DNA from 3 places in the Cobetia sp. L2A1 genome. Region 1 is predicted to be linked to each of the others. Evidence: predicted binding sites of a transcription regulator. Region 1 holds the regulator's gene; each other region holds the start of a gene.
What was found. The regulator sigma-54, encoded in region 1, starts transcription at its own class of promoters, with help from an activator protein. The targets are predictions, from matches to a motif close to TGGCACNNNNNTTGCTNT.

Region 1 (10,010 bases):
GTACGCTGCCAGCCTGATAACCCCCATTCCCTGCTTCCCGACAGCATGTCCGATCGAGAAGACATACCCAGTTCTGCCAAGGAGCATCCCATGACTTCAACGACTCTCAAGCCCTTGTCGGCCTGGCGCCACACCCTCAACACCAGTGCCATGGCCCTATGCCTGGCGCTTGGCATGTCCATGGCTGCACCAACAGCACTGGCGCTCGACAGTGATGCCAATCAGCGTATCGACATCGCCGCCGATTCCCTGTCGCTGGATGACAAGGCGGGTACTGCTGTCTATACCGGCAGTGTCGAAATGCGACAAGGCAGCATGAAACTGGATGCCAGTCGTGTTGACATCAGCCGTGCCAAGAGTGGCGAGATATCTCTGGTCAAGGCAACAGGCAAGCGAGCCTATATGGAACAACAACCCAACCCGAACGAAAAGCTGGTCAAGGGGTGGGCGGATACCATTCTCTATCACGCGCTGGAGCGTCGGGTGGAGCTGGTAGGCAATGCGCGCCTCGAAAAAGATGCTGACACCTTCGAAGGCGGTTACGTGGAGTATTTCCTCGACAAGCGTCAGGTCAATGCCAATAACAGCAGTGATACCACGCAGAAGACCGACGGCAGTTCTCGTGTGCACATGACGCTGACGCCGCGCGGCACCAATGCCAGCAAGGAAAACTAAGTCATGACTGCCGCTCCTCTCCGTACACTCAGCGCACGCCACCTTGCCAAGGCCTACAAGGGCCGCAAGGTGGTCAAGGATATCTCGCTGGAGATTCGTCAGGGCGATATCGTGGGTCTGTTGGGGCCCAATGGGGCCGGCAAGACGACCTCGTTCTACATGATCGTCGGCCTGGTGCGCGCCGATGCGGGCAGCGTCACCATTGATGACAATGACCTTTCCGACTCCGCCATGCATTTGCGCGCACGCGCCGGCATCGGCTATCTCCCGCAGGAAGCCTCGATCTTCCGCAAGCTGTCCGTCGCCGACAACATCATGGCGATTCTAGAGACACGCAAGGATCTCGATCGCAACGGGCGCAAGGCACGCCTTGAAGAACTGCTGAACGATTTCAGCATTTCTCACATTCGCGCCAGTAGCGGCATGAGCTTGTCTGGCGGCGAACGCCGTCGCGTCGAAATCGCAAGGGCACTGGCCACGGAACCGGATTTCGTGCTGCTGGATGAACCCTTTGCCGGCGTTGATCCCATCTCGGTAGGCGAGATAAAGAGCATCGTACGCCAGCTACGTGATCGCGGCATTGGTGTACTGATCACGGATCATAACGTCCGTGAGACGCTCGATATCTGCGATACCGCCTATATCGTTGGCGACGGCCAGATCATTGCGCATGGCAATGCTGAAACCATTCTGGCCAATCAGCAGGTGCGTGACGTGTATCTGGGGCATGAGTTCAAGCTGTAGTCCATTGGCAAACCCCTCTGGCGAGCGCACCTTCGCGCACGCAGTGCATGCTCAGGGCTGATATATCATCATGAACATCAGCCTTGAGCATGACGTCCATACCACCTTCGTTGAAACATGGCATGCAAGTTGCTTGAATAATTTCTTTCGCCCCTTGTCAGTGCCCCGACCCACGGTATAGCGTAGAAGCACGTTCCTTTGCCGTGAATCGATAGCCCCATGAAACCCACCCTGCAACTCCGCCTTGGCACTTCACTGACCATGACGCCACAACTGCAGCAGGCCATTCAGCTGCTACAGTTGTCGACGCTCGACCTGCGTCAGGAAATCCAACAGGCGCTCGAGTCCAATCCCATGCTGGAACTCGACGAGGACTATGAGGCGCTGGAAGTCGTCGAGATTCAGGATGCGAGCGAAATCTCTTCAGCTGAAACAAGTAGTGATATCCCGGAAGAATATCCTCTCGATAGCGACTGGTCGGACCTCTATCAGGATCATGCTGGCAGCCTGACAAACTCGGGAAGCAGTAGCGGCAGTGATGACGGCCAGGATTTCGAGCGCAACACGAGTGTAGAAAGCCTGCAAGATCATCTACGCTGGCAGTTGGCAATGACCGACCTCGACGACCGTGAACGGCAGATGGCGGAAAGCCTGATAGATGCCGTGGACGGCGCAGGCTACTTGAGCCTGTCGCTTGATGAGCTCGTCGATGGTCTACGTGGACAAGGGCTGTCTGGCCTCAAAGCATCGGAGCTTGAGCAGGTCCTGCTCCGCCTGCAGCAGTTCGATCCGACCGGCGTCTTTGCGCGTGATCTACGCGAATGCTTGCTGCTACAACTGGCCTTGCTGCCCGATGACCTGACACTGCTTGCTCAAGCTCGCCGCCTGGTACGCCAGTTTCTCGAAGCACTAGGGAACGATGATCGCAAGCTACTCAAGCGCCGCCTGGGGCTGGATGATGACGAGCTGGATCACGTCATCCGGCTGATACGAGCACTGGACCCACGGCCAGCTTCTGCCTGGGGGGAGCCCGCCAGTGACTACGTGATACCCGACTTGCTGGTACGCCATACCCGGCGCGGCTGGCAAGTGGAGCTCAATCCCGAGGCACTCCCGAAGCTGCGTATACAGCCAGACTATGCAGCGCTCATCAAACGGGCAGACAAGTCAGTAGACAACACCTTTCTCAAGGATAATCTTCAGGAAGCGCGCTGGCTGATGAAAAGTCTCTCGTCACGCAATGACACGCTGCTCAAGGTCGGGCGTGAGATCATGACGCGGCAGATCGACTTTCTTGAGCAAGGCGAGGAAGGCATGAAGCCGTTGATCCTCGCCAATATTGCCGAGGTAGTCGAGATGCACGAATCCACCATCTCTCGCGTCACGACGCAAAAGTACATTCATACACCACGCGGCGTCTTCGAACTCAAGTTCTTCTTCTCGAGCCAGGTCGGTGGTAACGGCAATGGTGATGCGCATTCCAGCACGGCCATTCGTGCGCGCATCCGCAAATTGATTGCAGACGAACCAGCGCGAAAACCGCTGTCGGATTCACGGCTGGTCGATCTACTCGCCAGCGATGGCATTGAAGTCGCGCGCCGCACCGTCGCCAAATATCGCGAAGCCATGGGCATTCCGTCTTCCAGTGAGCGCAAGCGACTCGCTTGATTACATGACAGAGAGGCCGCCCTTCGACTACGGCCTCTCTGTCATGGCCTCCCCTATCGTCAATATCCGCATGATGGCCAGCCGACGTGCGTGAAAGTCGTCGGCTTTCTACCAAGATATTTTCGCTAGAATCCGGCGTGCGCTTCCAATCGCCTGTTTTTCAAATCACTTTTATTAGTATTGTCGATCATTCGTGTAACTCTTCTCACGTCCGATCGTGCTCTTGTCACACTCGAAGCGCACTTGTTGTCAGTTTCAGAAGACCGCCAATATCGACGTATATGCTGTGATTGGCGACTAACAGGCGGCTTCTTGCTGCGCTTCTAACGCAAACCAACGCACTCCTCTTTGATGGAATGTTCCGTTATCCCTCAGTGAGTTGAAGACAAGCCTTACACCACGATGCAGCGCAGCGTTGATCTTTGCTCAAAGCTTGGGCATTGTCAGGGTAGGCGCTCGGCGCACCTGACGCGGCCCAATTTTGTTACTGGCAGTGGCGGATGCGCAAACCATGTAGCAGAGCGTCTTATCAGGGTTTGCTCGCAGTCAAAAAGGGTTACAATTGAAAGGTAACCCGTTGGATAAAGGAGCGTGTCCATGCAAGTGAATATCACCGGGCATCATGTGGAACTTACCGATCCTCTCCGCGATTACATCAACGAGAAGCTCGCTCGCCTCGAACGGCATTACGACAATATCACCAATGTTCAGGTGACTCTGTCGATCGAGAAGGAGCGCCAGCAGGCAGCCTGTACGCTGCATGCTGCAGGCGCAGACCTCCATGCCCTGGCAGAAGACCCCAACATGTACGCTGCCATAGACGCGCTCGCCGACAAGCTGGATCGCCAGCTGGTCAAACACAAGGAAAAGTCCCAGGCTCGCTCTCAGGGCACCGGGACACGTTGACCTTCTGCCATGACACTTGATCAGATCCTTCCCCCCGAGCGCACGCTTTACGGCGTCCCCGGGGGGAGCAAAAAGCGGGTACTGGAATTTTTCAGCACCTTCATTGCCCAGAACATTCCCAGCCTGGATAGCCAGGAAGTCTTCTCGCGCCTGATTGGCCGTGAACGACTGGGGTCGACCGGTATCGGCCACGGCGTGGCTGTTCCACATGCACGTAGTCCGCACTGCAAGACGCCCATCGCAGCATTTCTGAAGCTTGGTGACCCCATCGACTTCGATGCCATCGATGGAGAGCCCATCGACTTGCTGTTTGTACTGTTGGTACCCGAAGAGGCAGATGACACTCATCTCACCTTGCTCGGGCAGGTGGCTGAATTGCTGAACTCACCCACCAACCGATCAGCATTACGTCAGGCCGATAGCCAGCATGCGCTCTACGATGTACTGACATCAGCAATCGCCGATCTTCCGACGCGTTGATCATCGAGCCCGGACATCGTCCGGGTTTTTGCACTGACAGCCACTATTCAGGCTGCCCTCTCAGGCGCCATTCGCACTCACTCTACGCTGACCTCGCCTTTGGAGAGCACTCATGAAGATCGTGATCATTAGTGGCCGCTCTGGCTCCGGTAAATCGATCGCCCTTCAGGCCTTGGAAGACATTGGCTACTACGCCATTGATAACCTTCCCGGCATGCTGCTGGCACCGCTTGTCGAACAGCTAGAGAAAGATAGTCCTACCCGACGTCGCATCGCAGTGTCTATCGATGCACGCAATCTTCCTGATGCCCTGACACGCTTCCCGGAACTGCTTGATGAAGTACGTCAGAGCGGCATGGACGTGCAGGTCGTCTATATCACGACCGATTCCCGCGTATTACTGGAGCGCTACTCCGCGACTCGCCGCCGTCATCCGCTCACGCGCGACAATGACCGCACTCTGGCGGAAGCCATCGAGATCGAGCAGCAGACGCTGGCGCCCATCCGCGAGAAGTCTGATCTGATCATCGACTCAACCAATTTGAGTGTGCATGACTTGCGCTCACGCATCACTGAGCAGGTAGCCCAGCATAGCTCGCGCCATCTGACACTTACGTTCGAGTCTTTTGGCTTCAAGCATGGCGTCCCGACAGATGCCGACATGGTGTTCGACGCACGCTGCCTGCCCAACCCTTATTGGGATATCGCACTGCGCGCCGATACCGGCCGTGACACAAGCGTTGTGAAGTTTCTCGAAGACTATCCCGTCGTACAGGCCATGCACGATGACATCGCTGGCTGGCTGGAGCGCTGGCTACCAGAGTATCAGGCCAGCAATCGCAGCTACCTGACCGTCTCTGTCGGTTGCACTGGCGGCCAGCATCGCAGCGTCTATCTGTGCGAGAAGCTTGCTGCCCACTTTGCTGCACTACTGCCGGAAGTCCGCTTACGCCATCGCGAGCTGGGGATTCATACTGCTCTCAATGGGGCAGATGATGCGCGAGGAGATTGCGATGCACAGTCGTGAACTCATCCTGACCAACAAACGCGGCCTGCATGCACGGGCCGCAACCAAGCTGGTTAACTGCTGTGCTCCCTTCACGGCAACAGTCATGGTCAGTCACGGTGAACGCCGCGCCAATGCGACCAATGTCATGGCATTGCTGATGCTGGCAGCCCCTTGCGGCACACCACTGACAATCGACGTTGAAGGCGAACATGCTGATGAGGCCATGCTTGCCATCACAGCACTATTCGATGCTCGCTTCGAGGAAGACGAATAAGCACCAGCCTTCAAGCACTCCTCTCTCTCAGTTGTTCTCATTCACACCTCACACTACTTGCACCGCCCAGGCGTCGCTGCCTCCTGGCGAACTCTGCTGACTTCCCTCCCTCGCGCTTGCTTATCGTTTTCCTGCTGAGCCATGCGTGATCAGGCACTAATTCCCTGGTCGTGGCACACTCTCGTCCTTTTGATAAAGAACACTGTTTTCTTTTATCGACGCGCCCCCCTACGCCAATGGTAGAATCAGTGCTGTCCTTAATGTCGACAGGGGAAGCCGACGGATGAGCAAGACGTCACACAAACTCAAGCCAAGACTCGATCGTCTGTCACAGGCGCTGGAAAGCGGCGAGCTGGATCAGGCCAGGCGAATGCTCAATCGTGGTCTGGCACCCGTAGACGTTGCTCACCTTCTCGAGTCGTCACCGCCCAAGGAGCGTAACCTGCTCTGGGAGCTGGTCGACGCTGAACTACAGGGTGATGTTCTCCAGTATCTTGGCGAAGACATCCAGACCGACTTCCTGCGCGACATGGACGCAGTGGATGTTCTGGCAGCGACCGAGAATCTGGAACCGGATGATGTCGCTGACATTCTCCAGCGCCTGCCAAATGCTGTAATTCTCGAAGTCCTCGACTCGATGGAGGCGCAAGAGCGCCAACGCGTCGAGACGGTACTGTCCTTCCCCGAGGACACCGCCGGCGGGTTGATGAATACGGATACCATCACTATCCGCCCGGACATCACCCTCGACGTGGTGCTGCGTTATATTCGCCGCCACGAACGTCTGCCTGACTCCACCGATACACTGCTCGTCGTTTCACGGCGCGATGAGTTCATCGGCACCCTGCCGATCAATCGCTTGCTGGTGTCGGCCCCCAGTGTCACGGTGCGTGAGGTGATGGATACTGACAGCGTGGTAATTTCTGCCCTGATGCCAGACACCGAAGTCGCCTCGCTGTTCGAGAAGCACGATTTGATCTCAGCACCTGTGGTCGGTGGCGATGGCAATCTGCTTGGCCGTATCACCATCGATGACGTGGTCGACGTCATTCGCGGTGATGCCGAGCATCAGGTGATGTCAATGGCGGGGATGGATGAGGATGAAGATACCTTTTCGCCCGTGCTGCGCACGTCCTGGCGCCGTGCCATCTGGCTAGGCATCAATCTGTTGACCGCCTTCATGGCCTCAGCCGTCATCGGCATGTTTGAAGGCACCATTCAAAAGATCACTGCGCTGGCCGTACTGATGCCCATCGTCGCCAGTATGGGCGGTATTGCGGGCTCTCAGGCCTTGACAGTGCTGATCCGTGGTATCGCGCTGGGCCACGTGAAAAGCGGCAACGTCCGCTGGCTGCTCAAGCGCGAGATCATCGTCGCAGTACTGAACGGCATGCTGTGGGCTGTGGTGGTCGCCGGCATTGCCATTGTCTGGTTCGGTGATATCAAGCTGGGAGCCATCATCGGTGTCGCGATCATGATCAATCTTGTCATCGCTGCCGTGACGGGGACGCTGCTGCCTGTCTTGCTCAAGAAGCTCAGTATTGACCCCGCCCTTTCCGGTAGCGTCATCCTGACGACCGTGACCGATGTGATCGGCTTCATGGCGTTTCTGGGCCTCGCGACCTGGCTCTATCTATAAAGAGACGAGCTCTAACCGTAACGAGCCCACCTGTAGCGCCAGCATCGTGCATCAAATACGCCACTGCCAGACAGAAAGACAAAAGGCCGCCCCCTCATCGGGGCGGCCTTTTTTGAACGACTCGAACACACCTAGCTTACCGCTCAGATGCTGCTTGGTGCCTTAATCTTTACTCTTCTTCAAGTTCGCCTGCTTCACCTTCTGCTTGCGACATACCTGCCACTGTCATGTCGCCAATCAGCCAACTACCGCAATGAATACTGCCTCGCGTATCAACATCATCACCGATCGCGATCAGATTCGCTGCCATATCGCGTAGATTGCCGGCAATGGTGAACTCCTCGACAGCATGCTGGATCTGGCCATTCTCGACCCAGAAACCCGACGCACCACGCGAGTAGTCGCCGGTCACGCCATTGACGCCCTGCCCCATCAACTCGGTGACCAGTACACCAGTCCCCATCTTGGCCAGCATCGCTTCCAGCGAGGTCAGCGGTGCCTTGAGGCGAATATTGCGTGCGCCACCAGCATTACCCGTGGTCTCCATGCCCAAACGGCGGGCGCTGTAAGCACTGAGCATATAGCCTTTCACCTTCCCATCGGCAAAGTAGACGTTGTCACGTGTCGCCACACCATCATTGTCAAAGGCGGCGCTAGACATACCGCCTACTTCACGCGGTTTCTCACAGATGGTGAGCCAGTCGGGGAAGAGCGGCTGCTCAAGGCTATCGCATAGGAAGCTGGACTCACGATACAGAGAGCCACCGGCAATAGCTGATAGGTAGTGCCCTATCAGCCCCGCAGACATCTGCGGATCAAACAGTACCGGCATACGACCCGTCGTTACCTTGCGAGCATTCATGCGCGCAAGTGTACGTCGCGCCGCTTCACGCCCCACCTCTTCCGGTGAACGCAGATCGACCGGATTACGCACGCTGGTGTAGTCATAGTCACGTTGCATACCTTGATCATCCTTGGCAATCAACATGCAGGACATCGAGTGACGGCTACCGCACTGACTGGCGAGAAAACCATGGCTGTTGCCATACACCTGCACGCCTTCACCACTGGAGAAGCTGGCACCTTCTGACTGTGCGATACCCGCGACGGCCAAACCGGCACGCTCACAGGCCAATGCCAGATCCGTCGCTTCATCGACGCTGATCGCCCAGGGATGATGCGCATCCAGGTCAGGGAAGTCAGTCGCCATCAGCTCAGCGGGAGCCAAACCAGCAAAGCTGTCTTCACCGGTGTAATGCGCAATGGAGAGCGCTTTTTCGACGGCAGCACTGATCGACTCACTCCCCGCATCCGAAGAAGTGGCACTGCCCTTGCGATTACCGAGATATACCGTCACGCCAATACCTTGATCGCGTGAGAGTTCAACGGTTTCTACCTCACCATCACGTACAGAAATACTCACGCCTTGATCGACGCTAGCGCCGACCTCACAGGCGTCGGCACCCAGTGTACGGGCCAGCTCAAGAGCTTCGCTGACACGACGCTCGAGCAGTTGTTGCTGAGCAACGGCATCAAAGGCCTGGCTCATGATGTTCTCCTTCTGAGGAGACGGAGCGCTGGCAGTGCTATACTGCCGCAAATTTCCCCGACTCGTTGGAATTGGCATGCGTAAAGAAAGACCTGTGGAGCTCGCCGAGCGTCCCAGCAAATCCCAGTTGAAGCGTGAAATGATCGAACTGCAGGCACTGGGCAAGCAGATCATTGAACTGCCGGCCGGTCAGCGCGACAAGTTCCCGCTCTCTGATGACATGCTGGCCGCCATCGACGAATCTCACCGTATTCGTAGTCACGAAGGACTGCGTCGTCACATGCAGTACGTCGGCAAGCTGATGCGCAAGGAAGATCTCGATGCCGTTCGTGCCGTCTTCCAGGCCATGGAGCAGCAAAATGTGCGTCGTGATGCATCCTTCCAGCGTCTTGATCGCTGGCGTGACCGTCTGCTCGACGATGACGAGGCCTTCGTGATCTTCGTCGAGGATTATCCTCACGTAGACCGTCAGGCACTGCGTCAGCTGATCCGCAATGCACGTGCCGAGCGTGATGCAGGCAAGGAGCCTACTAGCTCTAAAAAGCTCTTCAAGCTGCTACGTGCCGAGCTCGATCTGTAATAACGGCGCACGTCCAGCATGTATCGCGACATCAACGCCGCAGTGGTCATCCACTGCGGCGTTGTCGTATCTGACGTCACCAAAGGCACTTGGCACGCCTGGCCTGCCGGCCACTCTCAGTCCAGGGCGATTCGCGCCATCAGGACTGAGTACCACCGACCGTCAGCTCATCAAGCTTGAGAGTTGGCTGGCCCACGCCTACCGGGATTGACTGGCCATCCTTGCCACAGACACCGACACCGGTATCCAGCGCTAGATCGTTGCCGATCATCGAGACACGCCCCATCGCTTCCGGCCCGTTACCGATCAAGGTCGCTCCCTTGACTGGCGTGGTCACCTTGCCGTCTTCGATCAGGTAGGCCTCACTGGCGGAGAATACGAAGCGCCCGGAGGTGATATCGACCTGCCCGCCGCCGAAGCTGACGGCATAGAGACCGCGCTTGACGCTCTTGATGATTTCCTGCGGATCGCGATCGCCTCCCAGCA
Region 2 (10,010 bases), 880 kb from region 1:
GCATTCCCGGTAGCGTTGCCACTTCCTTGTGCAGGCGAGGTCATGGTCACGAATTCCGGATACGCCCCCATGCCACACTCGTGCATGTCCATGCCTTCCATCTCTTCCTCTTCACTGACGCGCAGGCCACCGCAGACCTTCTTGATCACCAGCAATGCGCCGTAGCTAGCCGCAAACATCCAGGCAAAGATGATCAGCGTGCCCAGCAACTGGATGCCGAAGGTGGCGTCAGGGTTCGAGAACAGTACCGCCATGATGCCCCATAGGCCCGCCGCACCGTGCACGGAAATGGCACCCACCGGATCATCGATCTTGAGGCGATCCAGCCCCACCACCGACAGCACCACGATGATGCCACCCACCGCCCCGACCAGTACCGCCAGGCCAGCCGACGGTAGCAGCGGCTCCGCGGTGATCGATACCAGACCCGCCAGTGCACCGTTCATCACCATGGTCATGTCAGTCTTGCCGAACATGGCGCGTGACAGCAATGCTGCCGCCACCATGCCTGCCGAGGCAGCGGCATTGGTGTTGACGAAGATCTTCGCCACGCTGTTGGCATCCTCGAGACTGGCAATCTTGAGCATCGAGCCACCATTGAAGCCGAACCAGCCCATCCACAGAATGAACATGCCCAGCATGGCGATCGGCAGATTGGCGCCCGGAATGGCGCGTACCTGTCCGTTGGCACCATAACGACCCTTGCGCGGACCAACCAGCAACACGGCTGCCAGCGCGGCTGATGCTCCCGCCATGTGCACCACGACCGAACCGGCAAAGTCCTGATAGCCCATCTGATCGAGGAAACCACCGCCCCACTTCCAGTAGCCTTCCACCGGGTAGATGACAGCCACCATCACCACCGCGAAGATCAGGAATGGCCACAGGCGCATGCGCTCCGCCACGGCACCGGAAACGATGGACATCGTCGCAGCAGCAAACACCGCCTGGAAGATGAAGTCCGCCATGCTGGAGTAATAGGCAGCCCCCTCACCACTGCTGATGTCACTCAAGGTATTGTCATCCCCGAGCATGAACGACAGGCCCGGAATCACGCTGCTGATGGCATTGTCGCCCGGGTACATCACGTTGTAACCCACCACCAGGAACACCAGACAGGCGATGCCATACAGCAGCGCGTTCTTGGTCAGTATCTCGACGGTATTCTTGGAACGCACCAGCCCCGATTCCAGCATCGCAAAGCCACAGGCCATGAACATGACCAGTGCCGTGCACATCAGGAAGTAGAACGTATCCAGCGCATAGCTGAGTTGCAGTAGGTCAATATTCACCCGCGATTCCTCTTTATTGTTATCGGTCGACTCTGCTGTCGGATGAGAGCGTCGCTATCGTGTCACTCCCGTTTGGCGCTCGTGTCGCTCTCACTTCACTCCCGCCTCATCCCCTCTCATTCGCGTCTCATGCACTTTGCTTTTCCGCTTGGCTTGCACCGACGCCAGCCTCTCGCCGCTCCAGCCACTCGAGCACACTGGGCAGATAACGTGTCAGTCCCTTGTACTCGATCAGCTCCGGCGGCAGCGTATGCAACACCTTCAATAGACGAGACTGCCATACGGGGTTGGTGCAGAGATCGTCAAGGTTGATCAAATAAGTACGAATGCCGAAGAACAGCGCATGACTCCGCGGCATGCGCACCAGCGTCTGCAGCTCGACGCGCAGATGAACATCGCGTCCGGCATTGTCCGGCGTGATGGTGGCGCGATCACTGCCCCACTCCGAGAAGGTTTCTGGCGAACTGTCCATGCGCGGATGAATGGTCATGGTCCAGTTGAGGCGATGTACTGGCCCACCGACTTGAATGGCACACAGGTATTTCAGTGCCCGCTCGAAGATGCCCATCTCGTGTGCCAGTGGCACCGGGCCATGCCATTGGGAAAAGCTCATGCCGGCATCAAACGCCAGTGACCAGTCCGCCGGGCAGGTGATCATGCCGGCGTCCATGAAGAGGTCGCCGTCACGCTGATCCAGCAACGCGATGTCGCCCTGTACCTGACGACCGATATAGTCCAGCGGCGCCATGGGCAGCGTGGTGTCATCGCCCATGCGGAAGGACTGCTCCAGCCCCAGAAGATGGTTGCGCCAGTGACAGTCATCACCCTGGCGTTCGAAACTGAAGGACTCGGGGTAATCCCTGGCGTAATACGTCATCACGAATTCGAGAAAATCCCACGCTGCGGGCTGCATGTGTGGCATCACCAGGCAACGCTTGGGGTCACTGTCCAGCACACGTGCCCGCTCGGCGGTCTCGCTCAGATAATGCTCATCGATATCCAGCATGTGCTCGGTGATGGAACCCGACTTGCCTGGCAAGGCATGCGGCTCGATATTGACTGAATAACGATACTCATCTTCCGGAAACGGAAACGGGAAGCGCTTGATGGCGTGCGCTGAATTCTTGAAGGTAAATTGACCATGGAAAGCCTGATCATCACGGGGTGCAAACTGCATTGTTCTGCTCCTTGAGTATCCATCCACCGCAAGAGGTGTGTTCAGAGATCCAGCACCAGACTGGCGCTGCGAGCGCGTGAAACGCAGGGCATGATGCAACGCTGACTGGCGCGCTCCTGATCGTTCAGGAAGGCATCGCGATGTTCCGCCTCGCCATCCAGCAACTCGACCCGACACTGACCACAGACACCGCCACGACACAGGCTCGTCGTCTCGACACCGCTACGCTCGAGGGCTTCCAGCAATGATTCATCAGCCTCGACTGCCACCTCAACACCACTGTTGCGCGCCACGGCCGTGAACGGCATACCCGGCGCCGGGGCGGCAAACACTTCGTGATGCACACGGGCCGAGCTCCAATGGAGCGCTGCCGCTGCCGCATGCACGGCATCGATCATGCCTTGTGGGCCGCAGATATAGACGTGGGTTCCGGCGGGTTGGCGTGACAACAACGCTGCTAGATTGGGGCGTTCGAGCCGATACTGAGTGATGCCACCACTGGCGACGTGCGCGGCAGCTTCAGGGAATCTGACCGCGTCGAGATCCTGGCTGCGCAGATGCAGCTCCCAGCTGGCACCTCGCCGCTCCAGTTCCGGCAGATACGACAGAAACGGCGTGATACCGATGCCACCGGCCAGCATCAGATGATGGCGGGCCTGCCACTGAGGCAGGAAAAGATTGGCCGGCGCACTCATCTCCAGCACATCTCCCACCTTGATGCGCGAATGAATGGCTTCCGAGCCACCCCGCGACAGCGGCTGACGACGCACGGCAATGCAGTACTGCGATGAGTCATCTGGCGCACTGATCAATGAATAGGCATTGCGACAGGTCCGCCCCTCACCGGGGATGCCCAACACGATATGACTGCCGGGCGAGAATGGGGTAAATGACTGCCCCGACTCGGCAGGTACCAAGGTCAAGCGGCGAACAGTGGTGCTGATCTGACCCACTGCCGCGATGCGCGCCTTCATGAAGCGAGACATGGCGCTACCTCCTGTGTCTCTGGCAGTTCGCCCGGGGCTTCGGCATCGACGCGCACGCCCATGTAGCCCCCCAGACGCTTGGAAAAGTGATCTCGAACTTCCAGCGACATGCCGCAACCGCCGCAAGTCGCAGGCGTATGGTGCACGTTGGCAGTCACATGCTGGCAGTGCACACAGAACAGGTGCCGTCCGCAGGCGGCGACCGGCAGCATCAGGATGTCGTCCTGTACCAGCCCCCGTTGCTGACCTTGCTGTGCGATCTGCCATACGAAGTGCTCGCTGCCGATGGCGATGAGACAACCCGACGCGCCTACGTGATTGATTGCGTCACTTAGTACGTGTCGTGATCCGGCCTCCTCATCACGGCTTTGCGTGGTGAGAACAGATTCGGGAATCTCGAGCCAGGCACCAGTCACCCCAGTTGCCTTGTCAGATGGAACCTCAGACAGCGCGGCGAGAACTGACGCCTCAGCGCCTACGCGACGGTCCAGCAAGACTCTGACACGCTGGCCAAGCTGCTCGAGCTGTTCGACTGCGGCTTGCGCCATGCCGGGCACAGGAGCCTGACTGACCACCAGATAACGCTGGGCAGAAGGCAAAGCCTCAATGCAAGGATAATGCTGGCGACTGCGAATCCCGGTAGTGACAGAAATAGGTTGCGGGCTTTTCATGAGACGACCCTGCTCCGAGAGAGTGTTCTTGTCGTGATGTCAGTCAACCGAAGATGCCTGACATCCCTTTTCATCTCATTCAAAGAGCAGAATTCATGCCAAAAAAAGCAAAGATACTGTCTTGCAAGGCGCAAGATACGCCTGACGCCATATCTTCACCAATGAAGTCAACTATTCGTCATGATTCGCACCAAAAGACATCAAAAAATGTCATGGAATAGTCCATAATCACCAGATTGGAACTCTCAAGTAAATCGTCATTTATCTCGACATTCAAGCACATAATAATCGCCATCATCTAGCATAAAACTCAATGCATCATTGATATTTATTCACGTAATATTCTCGAAAACACTTTCCTTCACCACTTCCTTTCAAGCATGAAAAAAGCGTCCCACCAGAAGTGGAACGCTTCAGATATCCCACCATCATTCCCTGTCATGATATCCAATATTTCACGAAGAATGACGAGGAACCACCAGCTGGCACGATGAATAACGAAAGATCAGTAGCCCGACTGACCCGGAATCCAGGTAGTGCCTGCCAGCGGGACACGCGCCATGGCGGCGGCTTCCACATTGAGGGCAACCAGATCTTCCGGCTCCAGGTGATGCAGGTGAGACTTGCCACAGGCGCGGGCCAATGTCTGTGCTTCCAGCGTCAGCACGCGCAGATAATTGGCCAGACGCTTGCCGGCAGCCACCGGATCAAGTCGCTTGCTGAGTTCCGGATCCTGGGTCGAGATACCCGCCGGGCACTTGCCATCCTGGAAGTCATCGTAGAAGCCTGCAGCGGAGCCCAGCTTCTGATACTCCTCGGCATAACGCGGATGGTTATCGCCCAGCGCGATCAGCGCGGCGGTACCGATCGCCACGGCGTCTGCCCCTAGCGCAATCGCCTTGGCCACATCAGCGCCGTTGCGAATGCCACCAGACACGATCAGCTGAACCTCACGGTGCAGCCCCATCTCCTGGAGTGCCTGAGTGGCCTGCGGAATCGCCGCCATGGTCGGGATGCCGACGTGTTCAATAAAGACATCCTGAGTCGCTGCCGTCCCGCCCTGCATGCCATCCAGCACAATGACATCCGCGCCTGCCTTCACCGCCAGCTTGACGTCGTAGTAGGTACGCGTCGCCCCAATCTTGACGTAGATCGGCACCTGCCAATCGGTGATCTCGCGTAGCTCGGCAATCTTGATCGCCAGGTCATCCGGGCCGGTCCAGTCCGGGTGACGACAGGCACTACGCTGATCAATCCCCTGCGGTAGCGTGCGCATGCCCGCGACGCGTTCGGAGATCTTCTGGCCCAGCAACATGCCACCACCGCCCGGCTTGGCACCTTGGCCAAGCACGATTTCAATGGCATCCGCCTTGCGCAGGTCATCCGGATTCATGCCGTAACGTGACGGCAGATATTGATAGACGAGACGTGAGGACTGGCCACGCTCTTCCGGCGTCATGCCGCCATCACCAGTGGTCGTCGAGGTGCCGACTTCCGAGGCTCCTCGTCCCAGCGCTTCCTTGGCCTGCGCGGAGAGTGCACCGAAACTCATGCCGGCAATGGTGACCGGTGTACTGATGACGATGGGCTTCTTGGCGTGACGCGTACCCAGCACGACTTCGGTCTCGCACTTCTCGCGATAGCCTTCCAGTGGGTAGCGCGACATGCTGGCCCCAAGGAATAGCAGGTCATCAAAGTGTGGCACCTTGCGCTTGGCGCCCCAGCCACGAATATCATAGATGCCGGTCTCTGCCGCACGCTGAATCTCGTGAATGACATCGCGGCCAAAGGTGGCGGATTCCCGCAGTGCCGGGTTGTAGGGCTGTGTTTGAGTTTCGTCAGTCATGTTGGGCATCCTGATCAGTAGGCTGAGGCGTTGTCGACCTTGAAGTGATAGAGCTGACGCGCGGATCCAAAGCGCGTGAAACTGGCCGGATCTTCGTCAATGCCGGCGCTCGCCAGCAATTCACCCAATTCCTCCAGGTGCTCGGTGCGCATTTCCTTGGCGATACAGTCAGCGCCAAGAGATGCGACCGTGCCTTTCACGTAGAGACGCGCCTCATACAGGGAATCTCCCAGCCCCTCGCCTGCATCACCACACACCACCATGCGACCTGCCTGGCCCATGAAAGCACTCATCGCACCAATACTGCCCTTGACGACGATATCGACCCCCTTCATCGAGATGCCACAGCGTGCCGCGGCATTGCCCTCGATCACCAACAGGCCGCCATGCGCGGTGGCACCCGCTGATTGCGAGGCATCACCCTTGACGCGAACGCAACCTGACATCATGTTCTCGGCGACACCAACTCCGGTATTGCCATGAATGGTAATGTTAGCTTTCTGGTTCATGCCTGCGCAGTAGTAGCCGGCATGCCCATCGATATCGACACTGATATCTTCATTGATGCCACAGGCAATATTGTGTGCACCATCAGGATTGGTCACTCGCCATTCACGCGCACTGGAAAGTATCTGTGCATCATGCAATGACTGATTGAGTTCGCGTAATCCAGTGGTGGCCAAGTCATGAGTCTTCATCATTTACGCGGCCTCCGTACGGGACGTTTCACGTTCCCATAAATAGATTCTTCCCGGCTCTGGCTCCCAGACACGGGCGTCCTTGATGCCCGGCAGACTGGCCAGGGCACGATATTCAGAGGCCATGGCCACGTAATCATCCGTCTCGGCGATCACGGCAGGCTTGCAGGCGATCGGGTCGCGCACCACGGCAAAGCCATCACGGGTACCGATGGCAAAGGTGAAGAAGCCGTCCAGGTCCTTGAGGGCACCGTTAAGTGCGGCTTCCAGACTGTCGCCCTGCTCCAGACGCCAGGTCAGGTAACCTGCCGCCACTTCGGAATCATTGTCGGTCTCGAAGCTGATGCCTTCACGCTTGAGCTTGGTGCGCAGCCAATTGTGATTGGACAGCGAGCCGTTATGCACCAGGCACAGATCACGACCGGTGGAGAACGGATGACTCCCCTGTAGCGTCACGGCGCTTTCGGTCGCCATACGGGTATGCCCGATGATGTGGCTGCCCTTCATGTTCTTGAGGCCATAAAGGCTGGCGATATGTGCTGGCAGGCCGACGGCCTTGAGAATCTCGATGCTCTGCCCAACGCTGAGTACGCGAATCTGGGGCGCATTCATCGTCAGCCATTCGCGCACGGCACCTTCTTCACCCTCGAGCTTGAAGACCGCGACACTGGCATTGCTGAACCAGTCCGCCACTGTCCCTACTTGCTCGCCCAGTCCGCTGGCAATCAGGCTCCAGTCTTCTGCTGGAGCATCGCTTTGCAGCGTCAGCTTGATGCCAGCATCATATTCATCGCCATAGATGGCAAAGCCGGCGCTGTCCGGGCCGCGGTCCGTCATCGAGATCAACATGGGCTCGAACAGCTCGCCCAGGCGCGACTCCAATGCTGGATTCTTGAGATATAGGCCTACGATCCCACACATGATGATGTCCCTCGCTGCCATGATTCACATCATGACGTTATGTCGTGAAAGCAGATGACAAGGCCGTATAGCCCTCCGGCCCCTGCGCATCAAAAAGAATGGCGTCACCGCCACAAGATGACCTCGACAGTCATCGGCCTCTAGAAGAATTCGGCGTAGCGACGGACTTCCCAGTCACTGACCTGAGCGTTGTATTCCTGCCACTCATCACGCTTGAGGCGCATGAATTCCTCGCAGATGCCTTCCCCCAGGCTTTCGCGCAGGATGCTGTCCGCTTCCAGCGCATCGATGGCCAGCGAGAGGTTCTGGGGCAACTTCTCGATGCCCTTCTCCACGCACTCGCTCGGGGTCAGGGAATACAGGTTGATGTTATGAGCCGTGCCCGGATCAAGTTTTCGCGCCACGCCATCCAGCCCTGCCGCGATGATGGCGGCGTGGACGAGGTAGGGGTTGCAGCCGGCATCAGGCAAGCGGAATTCAAGGCGGCCATAGGGCACACGCACCATGGCGGAACGGTTGTTGTCACCGTAGGCAATGAAGACGGGCGCCCAGGTCGCGCCACTGGTGCTGCCACCGCCGACGAGACGCTTGTAGGAATTGACGGTCGGTGCCGCAAAGGCACACAGCGCTGGGGCGTGAGCCAGCAGACCCGCCATGAAGTGATACGCCAATGACGACAACCCCATGCCCTGTACGTCGGAATCGTCCGCGAACAGATTGCGACCGCTGTCATCACAGACAGACAGGTGGAAGTGCATGCCGTTGCCAGGGCGATCTGCCAGCGGCTTGGGCATGAAGGAGCACACCATGCCCAGATCATTGGCGATTTCACCGGCCGCCATGCGCACGAAGGTGAAACGGTCAGCCGAAGTCAGCGCATCGCTGTAGGTGTAATTGATCTCGAACTGGCCGTTGGCGTCTTCGTGATCGATTTGATAGATGTCGAAGTCCACCGCCTGCAGGGATTCCACCAGCCGCTCGAGAAACTCCCGCGAGCGCGACAATCCCTTGTAGTCATAACAAGGCTTGGCAAGAGTATCGCTCTCATCCACCGGCAAGAGCTGGCCGCTCTCACCGCGGCGGAACAGCGAAAACTCAGGTTCGAGCCCGGTGTTCAGCGTCCATCCCTTGTCCTTCATGCGCTCCAGTTGCTTGAGCAGCACGACACGACTGTCATTGGCGAACGGCTCACCGTTGACGTAGCCATCGCAAGCCATGCGGGCATAGCCTGGCTGCCACGGTACCAGCGACAGCGAGGCAAGATCGCCGCGGGCCATGAAGTCGGGGCCTTCCGGCGACATGCCCAGGCCACTGACGGCAAAACCTGCAAAACCTGCTCCCTTCTCGACCACGTCCATCAGACAGTTGGCTGGAACGGATTTTGTCTTGGCGGCACCATGAATATCAACGAATTGCGCCAGCAGGTAGCGAATGTCGTGATCCTTGATGAACTGTTGCGCATTTTCGGGAGACATCGGAGTTCCTTTGAGAGCGGACCGGGGTGTCGTCTCGCTGGACCCTTCACTCAGGGTGTCGGTCGCAACCCGGAATCTGATTCCTGTGGGTCACTCTGACAGTGAAGAGGACAGTGAAGACAGCGGACGAAACGTGTTGTTGTGATTCCTGATGGTCAACTTTATTTCCCTGAGAGAAAAGCACGCAGCGTGCCAATCTTGCGTTACACGCCTCGAACGCAACACCTAAGCCGCTGTAAAATATGATAAATTAATTTAAATCATCACCAAACTCTCTCCATCATCACGGCATTAGCCGACCAATACCGACACGTTCGCGACAAATGTGCGCCATTGGCGTGCATGACTGCCAGATAACGCACCGCCACGATGCACCACTTCGCAAACTCTCTCCCCAAGCGGCCTTCATTGAGCCAGCGGACTCACTCACCGATGATTGAGACCCGCCAGCACCACCACATTTTGAAAGTTGGCAAGCCCCTTGCTTAACCGATAGGAATGTTTTTTTCCCTTCAAGAATTGATAGAGGGCCAAATAATGCAGCGCGAGAGGCAATGGAGCGGGAGGAAATAGCACTGGATAGCGCTGAAGGCTATGAAGCGGCGCGAAGCAACATGCCAGAAAACAACAACATTTCCCTCCCGGCGTTGAGCTTCTCGCAAGCTATGCAGGGACGGGATCAGATAGCCCCACTTACGCTAGGCAACGACTCACAGGAGAAAGAGACGCATGGCGAATTCATGGCGCATCTCGGCACTGGCCGAACAACACCGCGCGCTGGGCGCGGAGCTTGAAGACTGGAATGGCATGGGCACCGCCTGGAATTACGCGGTGTCAGACACAGCCGACGATCATGAAACCATCCGCACCCGTGCAGGGTTGATGGATGTCTCGGGCCTCAAGAAGATTCACTGTGCTGGCCCACATGCCCAGGCGGTATTGGA
Region 3 (10,010 bases), 910 kb from region 1:
CTTGACCGGCGTGACACCGCCCACACGATAGAACTCGCCATCGGCCAGCACACGCAACAGACGTGTCTGGGTCTCGGCGGGCATGTCGCCAATCTCATCGAGAAACAGCGTGCCGCCATCAGCCTGTTCGAAGCGCCCACGCCGGAGTGCCGTGGCCCCGGTGAAAGACCCCTTTTCGTGACCAAACAGCTCGGATTCCATCAGGTCTTTCGGAATCGCCGCCATATTGAGTGCGATAAAGGGTTTAGTCGTGCGCGGCGAGTGCTGATGCAATGCCTGTGCAACTCGCTCCTTGCCGGTGCCGGACTCACCATTGATCAGCACGGTGATATGCGACTGGGACAGACGGCCAATGGCGCGAAACACCTCCTGCATGGCCGGCGCTTCACCGATGATCTCCTTGGTGAGACCTGCCGGCACGGCGACGGGTGCCTTGGATTCGCGTGAGTGCGCCACGGCGCGACGTACCAATGCCAACGCCTCATCCACATCGAAGGGTTTGGGCAGGTATTCAAAAGCCCCGCCCTGATAAGAGGCAACGGCACTGTCGAGGTCGGAGTGTGCCGTCATCACGATCACCGGCAAGTCGGGATACTGCTCACGCACACGCGCCATCAGGTCGAGGCCATCGATACCCGGCATGCGGATATCGGTCACCAGTACATCAGGGCACTGACGCATGATGCTGGCTTGCGCCAGGTCAGCACGCTCAAAGCACTCCACTTCCAGGTCGGGGTGGGCCAACGCGCGCTCCAGCACCCAGCGGATGGCGCGATCGTCATCAACAATACAGACACGGGCAGTCTCGCTCATGTGTGATCTCCAGAAGTGCCGGCAAGCGGGATAAGTAGGCGGAATTCGGTATGGCCGGGGCGCGAGTCACATTCGATCAGCCCCTGATGCTGGTGCAGGATGCCTTGGGCTATCGATAACCCAAGACCTGAGCCTTCGGCACGCCCCGAGACCATCGGATAGAACAGCGTCTCACGCAGGATCTCGGGGATTCCGGGGCCGTTATCAATGATGGCCAGCTCACAGACCAATCGATGGCGCTCGTGGCCCAGCGTGAACTGACGACGCGCCCGAGTGCGCAGCGTAATCTCGTAATGTGAAGCTTCCCCGTCAGCCAGCCCCTCGGGCTGCTGCTCATTGAGCGCCTGGGTCGCATTGCGCGCGATGTTGAGTACCGCCTGAATCAGCTGCCCCTCATCACCGATCACCTCGGGAAGACTCGGGTCATAATCCGCCACCATGGTGATGCTGTTGCCTTCGGCCAGCAGCAGCGAACGCACACGCTCGGTGACAGCATGAATATTGACTGGCGCCTGCAAGGGAGGACGGTTCGGGCCCAACATGCGATCGACCAGATCACGTAGACGGTCGACCTCCTCGATGATGATCCGCGTGAACTCCACCATCTGGGGCTCAGGCAGATCGCGCTCCAGCAGCTGAGCAGCGCCACGAATGCCCCCCAGCGGATTCTTGACCTCATGGGCCAGCCCGCGCGTCAGCACCTTGACGGCTTCCTGCCGCGCAATCAGTGCCTCTTCACGCGAAATCTGCATCAGACGATCACGCGGCTCTATCTCGACCAGCAGCTCATCGCGGCTGATCGGGGTCGCCGTGAAGTCGACCGTCAGTACCTCATTGGCCACATTGACGATTTCGGCTTCACGTTGGGTGTAGGGGTGCTGCTCATCAAGCGCCTTGCGCAAGACCTTGATAGGGTCGGCATCCATACCCGTCAGATGCTCTGGCGTGTGGCCCTTGACGCGCACCAGACTGACCGCCAGCAATGTCTCTGCCGCCGGGTTCATCCATACCACTCGCAGCTGTGCATCCAGCACCACTACAGCAGTATTGAGGTGTTCGAGCAGTCGTTGATGCATGAGTTTATTCGCCATTCGCGGTACGTCTCCCTGTTCTGCAATAACCGCGCCAGTCTGGTGCAGGTGCCGTGTGTGTGGCATCCGATGCTGTGCACGTCATATCACACCTCACCCATTGCATCATTATGGTGCACCCATGAGATGGACTGCCATGTCCGCCATAATTTTACCTGCACATCCGTCAGCGATGCTGACTCCCAAAAAATGAAAAAGCCGCCCGAAGGCGGCCTGTCGATATTCATGCTAATTGACGCGAGCACCAATCAGCCCCCGCTATTCGCAGGATTGTTGGGGTTGCGCGGCAGATTGACACTGGCACGCTGCACATAGATGACGCGTGGCTCACTGGTCTGACGGACGCGACCTGAGGCATCCAATAACTCAGCCTGAATGACATGCTTGCCTCGCGCCAGTGCAGGCACCATGAACACACTGCTGTTCATTGCCGACTGCGACGGTGCACCATCGACGGTCACGCGTACCTTGTCCCCCGGCCGCAATGCTGGCTCGATACCAAGACGCACGGCCAGGTTTCCGGCCTGACCAGTAGGCAAGGTTTCCTCATTGGCGGGGCTCTGTATGGCAAAGCGAGTATAGCCCCGGAAGCGCACATCCACCGCTGGCGCCACGCGGGTCCGCGAGGAAGACGACTCGGATGATGGCGCGACACGCGCAGACGATGAACGCGGTACACCAGACGACTCTGCAGACGGCACGACGCTCAGTGGTGTCAGCTTCACCTTGCTACCTCCAGCAGGCTGATCACTGAACACGACATTGCCATTGGCATCCACATGACGGTAGACCTGAGCCGCCTGAACCTCGAATGACACACTTGGCAATACCAGCAACAACGCCAGTAACAGGCAGCCCATTGGGCCGCTCATTACTTGAGTGCGCGCGAGCGAGTCTGATAACGATCTATGTTCAGTCGCAGTACTACCGACAGATAAAGCGGATACGAAAGGCCACATCCGAAGATTCCTGAAAGAGTCATGGGAGGCCAGAAGCCGCGTACAGCTTCTGCAAGTTGGTTGAGTAAATACGTTGACCTACTGCCAAGTTACAAAGCTTACCGCGTTGACGCCAGCATTGGATTTCCCAAGAAAGGTCTATCATCACATCGCCTGTCGTGCAGGGTCGCCATGTCGACGCTCATTGAGCTCGACCGTTCAGCTGCCGCCATGAAACATGGCCATCAAAAACAGAGACGCAATAAAACAGGGCCATACCTTTCGGTATGGCCCTGTCGTTATCTTCTCCACTATCGCCTATCGCTTACGACTGGCATAGCGAGAAAGACCGCACTGGACTTACAGGCAGCGTGATTAGACGCTGTAGTACATGTCGAATTCGAGCGGGTGAGTCGCCATGCGCAGGCGCTGGACATCTTCGCCCTTCAGTTCGATGTAGGCATCGATCATGTCGTCGGTGAAGACGCCACCCTGAGTCAGGAACTCACGATCGCCGTCCAGTGCTTCCATTGCCTGTTCGAGACTCTCGGCCACGGTCGGGATGGATTTTGCTTCTTCGGCCGGCAGGTCGTAGAGGTTCTTGTCCATCGCGTCGCCCGGGTGAATCTTGTTCTTGATACCGTCGATACCAGCCATCAGCATCGCGGAGAATGCCAGGTACGGGTTGGCTGTCGGATCAGGGAAGCGTGCCTCGACGCGCTTGCCTTTCGCACTCGCGGTGTACGGGATACGAATGGAGGCAGAACGGTTGCGAGCAGAGTAAGCCAGCATGACCGGCGCTTCGAAGCCCGGGACCAGACGCTTGTAGGAGTTGGTGGACGCGTTGGTGAAGGCGTTCAGAGCACGGGCGTGCTTGATGATGCCGCCAATGTAGTAAAGCGCCATTTCAGACAGACCAGCATACTCTTCACCAGCGAACTGGTTCTCGCCACCCTTCCAGAAGGATTGGTGAACGTGCATGCCAGAACCGTTGTCACCTACCAGCGGCTTGGGCATGAAGGTCGCGGTCTTGCCGTAAGCGTGCGCGACATTGTGAACCACGTACTTGAGTTCCTGAACTTCGTCAGCCTTCTTCACCAGGGTGTTGAACTTGACGCCGATTTCATTCTGACCTGCGTTCGCCACTTCGTGGTGATGAACTTCCACTTCCTGACCGATCGCTTCCAGCGTGTTGCACATGGCGGCACGGATATCGTGGAAGCTGTCGACCGGCGGTACCGGGAAATAACCACCTTTCAGACGCGGACGGTGGCCAAGATTGCCGCCTTCCGGAGTGGAATCAGTCGCCCATGCACCTTCATCGGAAGAGATCTTGAACATTGAGCCGTTCATCTCGTTCTTCCAGTGAACTTCGTCGAAGATGAAGAACTCAGGCTCCGGCCCGAAGAAGGCGGTGTCGCCCAGGCCAGTAGACTTGAGGAACTCTTCGGCGCGCTTGGCAACAGAGCGCGGATCACGCTCGTAACCCTGCATGGTAGCCGGCTCGATGACATCACAACGCAGCACCAGAGTGGTGTCTTCGGTGAACGGGTCGAGGAAGGCAGTGCCGTCATCCGGCATCAGGATCATGTCGGATTCGTTGATGCCCTTCCAACCTTCAATGGAAGAACCATCGAACATCTGACCATTTTCAAAGAATTCGTCGTCAACTGTGCGCGCCGGGACGGAGACGTGATGCTCCTTGCCTTTGGTGTCGGTGAAGCGCAGATCAACCCACTTGACTTCGTGTTCTTCAATCAGGGCAAGTGTCTTCTCAGCCATGGTAATTCTCCGATGGAGCCGGCGGCTCGGTTTACAGTTGGTGTCAGCGTTGTCTGTCGTTTGTATCTCTTTTCTCTCATGGCCAGCGTTTTGATGCCAGTCATCAGACAGGATGCTCTAACATTGCAGCGAGCGTGCCAGAATGGCGCAGAAGCAGCCCAAAAAAATCATAACCCAATGAAATTAATGAAGAAAAATATATCCATCGAACGTAAATAATCGCTTATTTCCAGAGAATTTGACCCTAGAAGGTGCAAAAAATCCTTTCTGACACGCCATAACATCTATTTTGGTGCACGAAAAAAGCTTGCCGCTCTATCTTGGTGCGTCACTGTATTATCCATCAATGATTGCCTCCATTGATCTGGACGATAGCACGACGTTTTACAGGCACTTCTTCAGTTTCACGCCATATTTCGGTTCTCTCACAAGTTTTTTTCATCTTGAATAAAAGAAAGGAAAAGACTTGAGAGACAACCATTTGGCCGCCTCAAGCCATTCAATGACGTCTATAAGCAGGGCTTGCGAATTCGGGATGCTGGCAGGAGGCATGCCATGCCCCCTATAATGCGCCCCAAATCACAAGCGCCCGGTACGCGAGCGCCCATTTTCCGCACAGGTTCCCGTCGTGATCGAGAAACTTCGCAACATAGCCATCATCGCCCACGTTGACCATGGTAAGACTACATTGGTCGACAAGCTCCTGAGTCAGTCTGGCACCCTGGACCGCAAGGCCGAGGGTCAGGAACGCATCATGGATTCCAACGACCAGGAAAAAGAACGCGGCATCACCATTCTGGCAAAGAATACCGCGATCCAATGGAACGACTACCACATCAACATCGTGGATACCCCTGGGCACGCTGACTTCGGTGGCGAAGTCGAGCGCGTGATGTCCATGGTGGATTCCGTGCTGCTGCTGGTCGATGCCGTCGATGGCCCGATGCCGCAGACACGCTTCGTGACCCAGAAGGCATTTGCCCAGGGTCTGAAGCCGATCGTCGTCGTCAACAAGGTCGACCGTCCGGGCTCACGTCCTGACTGGGTCGTTGACCAGATCTTCGATCTGTTCGACAACCTCGGCGCGACTGACGAGCAGCTCGACTTCCCGATCATCTACTGCTCTGCCCTCAACGGCATTGCGGGTATGGACCCGGAAGACCTGCAAGACAGCATGGACCCGATGTTCCAGGCTATCGTCGACATCGTCGAGCCGCCGAAGGTCGAACTGAACGGCCCGTTCCAGATGCAGATCTCCGCACTGGACTACAACAGCTATGTTGGCGTCATCGGTCTGGGTCGCATCAAGCGCGGCTCTGTCAGCCCGGGTCAGCAGGTTTCCGTCATCACCAAGGAAGGCGCTACCCGCAAGGGCAAGATCGGCCAGGTCATGACGCACATGGGTCTGGATCGCGTACAGACCGACAAGGCGACTGCCGGCGATATCGTCTGCATCACCGGTATCGAGAACCTCGCGATCTCCGACACCATCTGTGACAACGCTGCCATCGAAGCGCTGCCGCCGCTGACCGTCGACGAACCGACCGTCTCCATGACCTTCCAGGTCAATGACTCTCCGTTCGCCGGTCAGGATGGCAAGTACGTCACCAGCCGCAACATCCGTGAGCGTCTCGAGCAGGAACTGATCCACAACGTCGCCCTGCGTGTTGAAGAAGGCGAGACTCCGGAGAAATTCGTGGTTTCCGGTCGTGGCGAGCTTCACCTCTCCGTCCTGATCGAATCCATGCGCCGTGAAGGCTTCGAACTGGCCGTAGGCCGTCCGGAAGTCATCATCAAGGAAGTCGACGGCAAGAAGCAGGAACCTTACGAAGAAGTCACCATCGACTGTGAAGAGCAGCATCAAGGCTCCATCATGGAAGAGCTTGGCTATCGCAAGGGCGAGATGACCAACATGAACCCGGATGGCAAGGGTCGTGTGCGTCTGGACTTCATGATTCCGTCGCGCGGTCTGATCGGCTTCCGTGGTCAGTTCCTGACCATGACGTCCGGTACCGGTATCCTGACCAGCCGCTTCGATCACTACGGTGACCTGAAGCTGGGTGCAGCCGTCGAGCGTCGTAACGGCGTGATGGTCTCCATGGTGACAGGCAAGGCATTGTCCTATGCGCTGTTCACTCTGCAGGAACGCGGCAAACTGATTCTCGGTCACGGCACCGAAGTCTATGAAGGCATGCTGGTGGGTATCAATAACCGCGCCAATGACCTGGTCGTCAACCCGACCAAGGCCAAGAAGCTGGATAACATGCGTTCCACCGGTAACGACGAGAACATCGTTCTGACGCCGCCGATTCGCTTCACTCTGGAACAGGCTATCGAGTTCCTGGATACCGATGAGCTGGTAGAAGTCACGCCGGTACACATCCGTATCCGCAAGAAGCACCTCAAAGAAAATGAGCGTAAGCGCGCTGCCAAATAAATTGGCTGCTTTCAGCTCCTGTCAGCATGACAGGAGCTGAAATATAGAAATGCAAAAGACCTGCCTTCGGGCGGGTCTTTTGCATTTCTACAGGACTGGTTTTCTGACATTCACGCATATCATTGCAGAAAGTGCGTCGCTATTAAGGCCGGCAGAATAAGGCGTCTTTGGCATTTTCCTTGGCCTGTCCTGCCCTAACCCCTTAAATGGAGGCTATATAAGACTTATTACTGTTGCGCATATAGCTATTTCTCTCACGAACAGCAAAGAACTGCCCATAACAGCCGATAGCTGATCACAACATGCTTTCGTCATACGGTGCAGTCGCGCAATTTTTCGATGCCTATAGTGGAAAAAGCATCGCTGTTTGATGCTGCGTCGCGTTCTGACGACGCGATAGTGAGACATCCATGAGCATCGACTAGGGTCAGCGCATCTGAACAGGTATCTTTTGCCGGAGATTTTTCATGGATGACCAGCAGTCAACAGAACTTCATCCGCGACAAGAAACCCGGACCTGGGGCATCTTTCCGAACATCGTGAGCGTTAGAGATATGTCGACATTGCAGAATAATCTTCATGCGGTGCGGCACAAACTCGCTCCAGAAGACCCGTATGAAAGGATTCAGCAATGAGCATCAAGGAACGTCTGGAAACCCTGCCGTGGGATACGCTAGCTCGCTATCGCCTGATCGAGATCATCGCGTTGTGGGAAGGCCGTGTCACATCACGTCATCTTGGCAATGCGTTCGGTATTGCTCGGCAACAGGCGTCCCGTGTGATGAAGACCTATCGCGAGACTATCGCCGAGCATAACCTTCAGTACGATCCGGTCATCAAGGGCTATCGCCCCTCGGCAAATTTTCATCCTCAGCTGACTCGAGGTGAGGTTGATGAATACCTCCAGCTGCTCGGTAACCATGACAATCTGAATCCGCACTTCACAGGGCTCGGGCTGGGCCAGGCGAATACCGAAGCCCTTCGCTTGCCCTCACGCAGTGCAAGTCCGCCGGTAGTGAGAACACTGATCGAGGCCGCCAGCCAGGGTGCACGTCTGGAAGTGACCTATGCATCGCTCAACTCACCACAGGGCGAAGAGCGCATCCTGTGCCCACATACACTGGTCTATGCCGCGGGGCGTTGGCACGTACGTGCGTTCTGCGAAAAGCACCGAGCTTTTCGTGACTTCGTGCTGTCTCGATTCCGCGCAGTGCCAGAACTCTTTGGCGAAGCACTGGATGGCAGCAAGCGTGAATTCGATGATGACTGGGAAACTCACGTTACCTTGCGGCTTGGCGCAGACTCGCGCCTGTCGCCGGATGAGCGCGGGCTGATCGAACAGGACCACGGCATGGTCGATGGCGAGTTGCATTTGCCAACCCGCGGCGCACTCGTGCAGTACGTGCTGCGCGAACTGGGTATCAACCCGGATTATCTGGACGAATCTCCCCGCGCCCAGCAGCTGGTAGTCCTCAATCGTGACGAGATAACCGACTGGTTATTCGTGAACTCCAGCGCCTGAACATAATGCACCCCAGCACTATCCAGCGATGACTGAAGTTTATATGATGACTTCTGCACACAGTCCTTCACCTCTTGCAGGTGGAGGACTGTTTTTTTGGCCCCCACCATGCGCTGAGATAAGCCACTGGGTGCCATCACTGACAGGAGGTCTCATGGCTACACTCCCCGGTATCATCATCAATCGCCTTGACGCCGAACGCCTTCAGCGCCTGATTGATCGCGCCCCCGCCGCCGACCGCCATGTGGCGGAGCTGCTGGAAGACGAGCTGGAGCGCGGCGAGATCGTCGAGCCCAATGAAATCCCTGCAGATATCGTCAGCATGAACAGCCGCGTAGAGTTCACTGATCTGACCCGTCAGCAAGCCCTGGTGCGCACACTGGTCTACCCACATGCGCTAGCGAGTCAGGAAGATGGCTTATCGGTGCTGGCACCGCTTGGGGCGGCGCTGTTGGGTCTCAAGGTCGGCAGTCATATCGAGTGGTCACTACCGGACGGTAGCCAACGACAGGTAAGAATTGATGCCCTGCTCTACCAGCCAGAAAGTGCTGGCGACCTGCATCGCTGATGCCCGCATGTGAGCGCCATGGATATTGACGCCGATAGCAATGGCCACTCATGACACGGCAGCATGCTGACAGAATCGCCTCAGCGGTTCACTAAGCACGCTACAGCCAGCGGAGTGCCCCCCCTCGCATCATTCCATGCCAACCCGGCGGACAGCGCGTCAGCGACGCGCTAGCCCTTCTCCATTGACAGCACGAGCCGCTCGGAATGGCTGACAGCCGCGGCGGCTTGGACTGATGGGGCAGAAGGAGCAGGCAGAAAGCCTGCACAATGGCACGATCAGAATCGACAGCACTACCGCATCAACAAACGTCGGATCAAACCATGAATGGCGCGCCCCGCCACACCTTCTGCATAGGGCGGGTACATCAGCTTCGCACCATTCAGGCGGCCCTTGGCGAATACGCCCTTGGCCTTGCTCAGCGTCAGAAAACCTTCATGACCATGGTAATGGCCCATCCCTGACGGGCCGATGCCGCCAAACGGCATGTCGTCCTGTGCCACATGTAGCAAGGTGTCATTGAGGCACATGCCCCCCGCATGGGTCCCTTCCATCACCCGCTGCTGCCCTGCCTTGTCATGCCCGAAGTAATAAAGCGCCAGCGGGCGCGGGCGAACATTGACGTAGGCCATCGCGGCGGCCAGCTCGTCTGCCGCCGCCGGCAGACCCACAATCGGCAGCAGCGGCCCGAAGATCTCATCCTGCATCACCTGCATCTCATCCGTGACATTGAGCAACGCCAGCGGCGGCATCAGGCGCTTCTCAACCAATACGGGATCATTCCAGCTCGGCCCCTCGACCAACGGCGTCACCGTCGCACCCTTCGCCAGTGCGTCGCTGAGCACCTCGCTCAAGCGAT

Region 2: a site for sigma-54 is predicted at 4,210-4,227, ahead of GQR90_RS07305 (dimethylamine monooxygenase subunit DmmA family protein). Genes of this name have one in related genera too.
Region 3: a site for sigma-54 is predicted at 1,924-1,941, ahead of glnL (nitrogen regulation protein NR(II)). Genes of this name have one in related genera too.

The regions. Positions count from the first base shown of each region.
Region 1 covers NZ_CP047025.1:791,143-801,152, reverse strand. The annotation lists gene lptA (lipopolysaccharide transport periplasmic protein LptA) at 91-675, shown strand; gene lptB (LPS export ABC transporter ATP-binding protein) at 679-1,419, shown strand; gene GQR90_RS03430 (RNA polymerase factor sigma-54) at 1,639-3,087, shown strand; gene hpf (ribosome hibernation-promoting factor, HPF/YfiA family) at 3,685-3,993, shown strand; gene ptsN (PTS IIA-like nitrogen regulatory protein PtsN) at 4,003-4,473, shown strand; gene rapZ (RNase adapter RapZ) at 4,586-5,500, shown strand; gene GQR90_RS03410 (HPr family phosphocarrier protein) at 5,487-5,756, shown strand; gene mgtE (magnesium transporter) at 6,040-7,395, shown strand; gene pmbA (metalloprotease PmbA) at 7,565-8,944, opposite strand; gene yjgA (ribosome biogenesis factor YjgA) at 9,021-9,524, shown strand; gene tldD (metalloprotease TldD) at 9,664-10,010, opposite strand, start outside.
Region 2 covers NZ_CP047025.1:1,669,262-1,679,271, reverse strand. The annotation lists gene amt (ammonium transporter) at 1-1,292, opposite strand, end outside; gene GQR90_RS07315 (heme-dependent oxidative N-demethylase family protein) at 1,420-2,469, opposite strand; gene GQR90_RS07310 (PDR/VanB family oxidoreductase) at 2,511-3,455, opposite strand; gene GQR90_RS07305 (dimethylamine monooxygenase subunit DmmA family protein) at 3,440-4,126, opposite strand; gene GQR90_RS07300 (FMN-binding glutamate synthase family protein) at 4,632-5,972, opposite strand; gene GQR90_RS07295 (protein glxC) at 5,987-6,673, opposite strand; gene GQR90_RS07290 (class II glutamine amidotransferase) at 6,674-7,591, opposite strand; gene glnT (type III glutamate--ammonia ligase) at 7,732-9,066, opposite strand; gene GQR90_RS07280 (aminomethyltransferase family protein) at 9,796-10,010, shown strand, end outside.
Region 3 covers NZ_CP047025.1:4,002,299-4,012,308, forward strand. The annotation lists gene glnG (nitrogen regulation protein NR(I)) at 1-813, opposite strand, end outside; gene glnL (nitrogen regulation protein NR(II)) at 810-1,889, opposite strand; gene GQR90_RS17025 (DUF4124 domain-containing protein) at 2,153-2,764, opposite strand; gene glnA (glutamate--ammonia ligase) at 3,218-4,624, opposite strand; gene typA (translational GTPase TypA) at 5,253-7,061, shown strand; gene GQR90_RS17040 (hypothetical protein) at 7,529-7,696, shown strand; gene GQR90_RS17045 (WYL domain-containing protein) at 7,693-8,583, shown strand; gene rnk (nucleoside diphosphate kinase regulator) at 8,738-9,151, shown strand; gene GQR90_RS17055 (coniferyl aldehyde dehydrogenase) at 9,445-10,010, opposite strand, start outside.